Regions from separate parts of the Paenibacillus sp. Y5S-9 genome, predicted to be linked through region 2. Evidence: a T-box and tRNA genes for the amino acid it is inferred to sense, from the RefSeq annotation. Region 2 holds a T-box; the other holds one or more tRNA genes.
What was found. A T-box is a leader RNA that pairs with one kind of tRNA and senses whether it is charged. The one in region 2 lies ahead of V6669_RS24040 (valine--tRNA ligase), so its partner is inferred to be a tRNA-Val.

Region 1 (3,406 bases), 740 kb from region 2:
GTGTTATGTATCTTCGTAGATACAGGTAGTGGGACAGCTTCCGCAGCAACAACCCCAATGTTGGCAAGTGGACTTGTTGCCAGTATGAAGGCCAGTGTACCCGCGATTCCTACTTTGGCTAACTTTGATGTAAATGGACTTGAATAATTCATAAGTTCTCTCCTTCTCATGTTCTATATCAAACTCAGAACCAAGTATAGAAGACGAACCTTACGCTGAATTTATGTTTTATTTAAGTTTTGTTTAAAAAAGGAAGAGAAACTGAAACTATCGCAAATCGCATTCATGTTTGTATGTAAAAAAAGAGAAGAAGCCTTACAATGTAAGGCTTCTCATGTATGATCTGTAGTGGGCTCGAACCACTGACCCCTACCCTGTCAAATAAGTGAGCTCTTGATATCCTTACTCTCTCTGTATAGATGACCGAGTAATTCTTTTATTCCACCCTTGATTTCAACCAATATTTTATCTTTGCTAATGTAGACCACCTCTAGCAATGTGCTTAACATCATTTTCTTCTTTTCTGTAGATGCATTTGTAAATATCTCCCCCCAAACTGGGAGATCATCTTTTAGAGCCTCCATCTCTGATATCTCCATTTTTTTGGAGGATAACAATTGCTCTATTCCCTTAATGTCTTCAGTAGTTTTCTGAATTTCGTTTTCTTTTTTCTCGATAAGACCATTGAGCATTTCTGGTTTGAATGCGCTCTTACCCATTATAGATTTTGGAACCTCAGCGTTTAATGTCACAAGCTCCTCGTAGTTCTCTTCCAGTAAATTTTGCATTGTTTTTATTTTTTCCTCTTCTTCACTAGAAACCTTCTTTTTTAATGATTCAATTTCTGATTGGAAATCTATTGTTCTGAGTTGACTTAAGTATACATCCACTCTTTCTAAGACTTGTCTCTCTACCTTCTTTGAAGAAAATGTTGCCTGTCCGTTACAATCCGTCTTTCCTTGCAATTTTCCACTACAACGGTAACTTTTATTCTGATTGTATCTGACTATTTCTCCATTAGCTGCTTTGTATTTATTTACAAATGTAGTCGTGGTCAATCTAGAATTACAACAACCGCATCTGGCTATTCCAGTTAAAAGTAAACTTCCTTTAGTGCTTATGGGAATGGAATTTTCATTTCTTTTTGGATTCTTAGGGTTCTTTTTATCCCTTATATCCTGTACACTATTCCAATCCTCTTCTGAAACTATCATTAATTCAGGGATTGGTTTTGAAAATATATCGTCTTCTTTTTCTTTTCTGTATCTCATTACTCCTTTGTAAATTGGATTCTTAAGTATAACGTTTACAGTAGGAGCACCCCATTGTTTTGCTTTTCTTGTCGGAACATTTTTTTCGTTTAGAAGTTTAGCTATTCTTAATTGTCCGTAACCTTCTTCAAGCACTAGTCGGAATATTTCTTGTACGATCTTTGACTCTTCTTCGTGCTTGCACAGTTTTTGCAGTGCTTTTCCTTTTTTATTTACATTACCGGAATCAACACTTTTATACCCGTAGGGAATACCTCCTCCCCTAAAAATACCATCTTCGACCATCTGTATATGTTTTTCGTTGACTCGTTCAGAGGTCTTCCTACTTTCATCGCTTGACTGCCAGAATCTTAAGTAGTTGACCATCCGATCGGTGTATGCTTCAATTTTTTGCTGACCTTCTATTACAGACCACATTTCTACCCCTTTGTTTACAAACCACTCAAGTACAAAGGGAGTCTCATCATCTTTTCTTCCAAGCCTATCAAACATAAATACCAACAAGACATCGAATAAACCATTCTCTGCATCCTCTTTAGCCTTTTGTATAACATCACGCTTCGAGGCAGGTACTTTAAAACCTGATACCCCTTTTTCGATATATTCCTTAACTAGCTTCCATCCCTCTTGTTTCTCTACCATCTTCCTGCATGCTCGTTGTTGCATTGGAATATCGTTCCCGTCCATCTGACCTTTTGTGGACACTCGATATAGTGCCGCAACACGCTTTATTTGTCCCATTCCATCAACCACCATATCTTTTTTCTGTATTATTTTTATCGATAGTCGTAACTACTTTCACTGCTTAATTTTATCCAAATTGTACCATTAAGTATATTTATTATCAACAAAAACCACCTACACATATTATTGGAGGTAGGCATATTATTATATAAAAAAAACAACTCCTCTTGAGATATAATTCTCAAAAGAAGTTGCCTTTAATTTTACATATAGGACGAGTGGGGATCGAACCCACGACCCTTACCCTGTCAAGATAATGCTCTCCCGCTGAGCTATCGCCCTGTAATAATTAAGATGTATCAATCGCGGTCGTACTACTAAATTTAACTGAGCTAACAGATCATGATATATAATTGTTTCCCAATCAAGTAACAGTATCATATCAAGTAACCGTGTTCATTGTCAATGATTTATTTGGTTATAATTCATCCGAAATGGTGCACAATAAAGGAAAGATTACCATTTACACAACGAGGTGAATTCCCTATGAGAAACTTAACAAAACGGTCAAAATCCAATAAACATACATTTACCAAATGCTTATTCCTCTACGCTGGGCTTGTGATTCTCACTACAACCGTTACTGGTTGCGGCTTGGAACGGGATGAACATACGGTTCAATTCCAACAATTAAAACAGCCCAATGAGAATATTGAATCTCTGCCCGTCTGGCTGGACGTATACTCCAAATCTGTAATCCAAGATGTATATTCTCCACGAGGAAGCAGTGAAGTATTACCGTGAAGATTAACAGGTGAATTACTCCTCTTCATCCCACTTGCGTGAGTATGCTTTCTTGGTCACGTAATACAACAGAGCAATCATTCCCGCCGACATTAACAATGTAATTACCAGGATGCCTGTCATGCCTGTCATGCCCATCACTCCCCCCTCCTCTCCCAATATGTTCCAGACTTCACTATACAGGAAAAACTTTTTTTTGTATAATTCAGTCTGATATGTCGCGCAAGAGCAGAAAGAAGGAATGGAATTGGCAGCGGAGATTAGTTATGTATCGACAGAAGAGCAACTGAAGCAAGCCCTGGAAATTCGCCATCACGTTTTTGTGATCGAGCAACAAGTGCCTGCCGAGATTGAGATTGATCAATATGATGTCATTAGTCCGGATGTGCATCATGTATTGTTAAGTACAGATGGCCAAGCTGTAGCCACAGGACGTCTGATCTATTACAGCAAGGATACGGCCAAAATGCAGCGGATAGCGGTGCTTGAATCTCATCGTTCATTTGGTTATGGACGTGTGCTTCTGCTCGCGATGGAGGAGCTGGCACGTGAACTCGGCTTAACCTATTCTGTACTGGATGCGCAGTGTCAGGCACAGAAATTCTATGAAAAACTGGGTTATGAAGTGATTTCGGAAGAACCTTTTT
Region 2 (3,406 bases):
AGCTTAGCAAACTCGATGTACCAGTCACACAGGTCATCCCAGATAAAGTTATACAACACACGACCCGTTTCCCCAAATTCATACGCTTCGATTAGACGCGTAATATCGCGGGAAGTTTCGTTCAGGCGGTGCAAAATCCAATAATCCGCTGTACCAAGCTCTCCACTGATGTCACGTTCCTCATAGGTGAATCCTTCCAGATTCATCAATGCAAAGCGCGAAGCATTCCAGATCTTGTTGGCAAAATTACGAGCCTGCTCTACCCGTTCCCAACGGAAACGGAGATCCTGACCTGGCGTGCTGCTGGTTGAGATCATGTAACGCATTGCATCTGCGCCATATTTCTCAATCACATCCAGCGGATCTACGCCGTTGCCCAGTGATTTGGACATTTTGCGTCCATCTGCATCACGAACAAGACCATGCATCAGCACATCCTTGAACGGAATCTCATCCGTGAATTCCAGTGCAGTGAAAATCATACGTGCAACCCAGAAATATATGATGTCATACCCTGTCACAAGTACACTTGTCGGATAATAACGTTTCAGGTCTTCCGTATCTTCCGGCCAGCCTAGTGTGGAGAATGGCCATAAGCCGGAGCTAAACCAAGTATCGAGTACGTCTTCGTCCTGTCTGAGCTTGCGTCCAGCATACTCTGGCAGCGTTGTTGGATCTTCAGCAGATACGATGATTTCACCCGTTTCTTCATCATACCAGGCAGGAATACGATGTCCCCACCACAGTTGACGGGAAATACACCAGTCACGAACGTTTTCGATCCAGTTCAGATAGGTTTTCTCAAAACGATCTGGAACAAAATTAACTCCTTCGCCGCTCTGTTGTTTCTTAATCGCTCTCTCTGCAAGTGGCTTCATCTCAACGAACCACTGTGTAGACAGATACGGCTCAACAACAGCTCCGGTACGCTCACTGTGTCCAACCTGATGCGTGTGATCCTCGATATTGATCAATACGCCCTGCTCTTTCAAGTCAGCAACAATCTGCTTGCGGCAGTCACTGCGATCCAGTCCCTGATACTTGCCAGCCTCAGCATTCATTGTGCCGCTCTCATCCATTACCGTAATTTGAGGCAGATCATGACGAAGACCTACTTCAAAGTCATTTGGATCATGCGCAGGCGTGATTTTAACAGCACCACTTCCGAACTCTTTATCCACATAATCATCAGCGATAATTGGGATTTCGCGTCCAATGATAGGCAGTACAAGTACTTTACCAACCATATCTGCATAACGCTCATCCTTCGGATGAACAGCAACCGCTGTATCACCCAGCATCGTTTCAGGACGCGTTGTTGCCACTGTAACGTAGCCACTTCCGTCTTTGAGCGGGTAACGCAGATGGTACAAGTGACCCTGTACCTCTTTATATTCAACCTCAATGTCGGACAGAGCTGTCCGGTTCACCGGATCCCAGTTAATGATGCGTTTGCCTCGGTAAATAAGGCCTTTTTCATATAGCTGAACAAATACTTTACGAACCGCTTGGGACAGACCTTCATCCAGCGTAAAACGTTCACGGGAGTAATCAAGCGACAATCCCATTTTGCCCCATTGCTGACGAATGGTAGTGGCATATTGATCTTTCCAGTCCCATACTTTCTCCAGAAACTTCTCGCGTCCCAGATCATAACGAGTCAGACCTTCTTCACGCAGCTTCTGCTCCACTTTGGTTTGGGTAGCAATACCTGCATGGTCGGAACCCGGAAGCCACAGTGCGTCATAACCTTGCATCCGTTTGGTGCGGATCAGAATATCCTGCAGTGTAAAATCGAGCGCATGCCCAATGTGCAGCATCCCGGTCACATTTGGGGGTGGAATTACAATTGTATACGGCTCGGCATCTTTACGCTGACCGGCTTTGAAATATCCACGCTCCATCCAGGTGGAGTACCATTTATCCTCTGCCGCCTTAGGATCGTAAGTGGTCGGCATTTCTGTTGCAGCTGATTTTTTTTCCTCAGACATGTGTCATTCCTCCGTTACTTCATCATCTTCGCCAAAAAAAACAAAAAAAACCTTTCATCCATCAAAGGACGAAAGGTTAGCTTTCGCGGTACCACCTTTGTTTCACGCCTACAGCAAGATAGACTTCACCCTCTGTACATAACGTGACACTTCAAGCAGATAACGGCTGCTACCGGCCCATCCTACCTCAGAAATAAATGACGATAGATCTCATCCATCCCTTGTATTCAAACAGGCAACTCCCGGGCGACTTCGATCAGTTGGTTCCTGCGGAATCTCACAGCGCTGCAATTCCACTCTCTGAAAGGTCATACTGTCTACTACTCCCGTTCCACGTTGTTCTTCAAAAAACCTACACACATCATACCTTGCTCGTGCGCGATAGTCAACCTGACAACAGCGGATAAAGAGCGCTGGAATGCAGGTTTAGGACGAATCATGCAAAAACCCGCAATCCTCAAGGGGATCACGGGTCGTAACGAAGGCTTTAACTACGGATTAAGGGATGTACAATATCTGACCTTCTTCCACAACCTGCTCAGATAATCGGTTATACAACTGAAGTTCCCTCGTGCTCAATTGATATCGATCTGCAATGGCATCCAGTGTATCTTCTCGCTGAACGATGCACAGTTTCACCTTGCGGAATGGGGTCTGGTCCACGATCGTTCCCAGGAACAGGTTCTTCCATTCCACATCATCAGCTGGATACGTTTCTTCCTGTACCACACCCGCAGGAACTTCATCGCCTCGCTCCACTTCAGCATCGCGTGCCGCTCTGCCCGAGGATAACAAGGAAGAGATACCTACGCCCTCTTCTTGCCGTGGTGCGGATTCCTTTTTGCTGCCAAAAGCAACCTTCAGCTCCGGCTTGTCTTCCGTCTCAGCCACAGGTTCAGGAACAAATGCTTCGTTCTGCACGAACTCGTCTACCCCAGTCGCTTCAAAAGACGGTCGGTCTTCCTCAGCATTGTCTGGTTCGGACGAAGCAAATACACCTTGCCAGTTCTCCGCCTGTGATTCGACCGGGACATCGGCAACAGCCTGATTCTCCTGCTGAGGTACAGATCTCGCTGATTCGAAGTGCCATACCTCTGGTTCGTCCGGTACATCCGGTGCTGCCAACTCATTAGATGATTGAGCTGCAGGCTCTGAGACTGCTTGATCTCCACCTCTCGGGTTCGCAGGCAATGCATCCACGGAAGGCTCGGACCACGCCGAAGACTCTTCTTCCAGAGGCAGCAATGGTTCCGACTCAGGGTAAGAAGCTAATCGATCTGCGGTCTCAGCCATAAATGACGAGATCGGAGAAGGTTCGCTGTATTGCTCATGAGATGCCAATTCATCTCCATTCGCTGTCAGAGATGCGGGATCTTCGTTTGCATCAGGTTGTCTGTTTTCGTTAGCGTACTCCG

Region 1: it encodes a tRNA-Val, which carries the amino acid that the T-box ahead of V6669_RS24040 (valine--tRNA ligase) is inferred to sense. The anticodon was not compared.

The regions. Positions count from the first base shown of each region.
Region 1 is NZ_CP145887.1:4,712,953-4,716,358, forward strand. Features, by position in the region: gene V6669_RS20775 (M1 family metallopeptidase) at 1-152, opposite strand, end outside; gene V6669_RS20780 (recombinase family protein) at 378-2,012, opposite strand; tRNA gene V6669_RS20785 (tRNA-Val) at 2,226-2,297, opposite strand; gene V6669_RS20790 (hypothetical protein) at 2,502-2,759, shown strand; gene V6669_RS20795 (hypothetical protein) at 2,775-2,897, opposite strand; gene V6669_RS20800 (GNAT family N-acetyltransferase) at 3,007-3,406, shown strand, end outside.
Region 2 is NZ_CP145887.1:5,454,025-5,457,430, forward strand. Features, by position in the region: gene V6669_RS24040 (valine--tRNA ligase) at 1-1,991, opposite strand, end outside; T-box leader at 2,053-2,334, opposite strand; gene V6669_RS24045 (LysM peptidoglycan-binding domain-containing protein) at 2,490-3,406, opposite strand, start outside.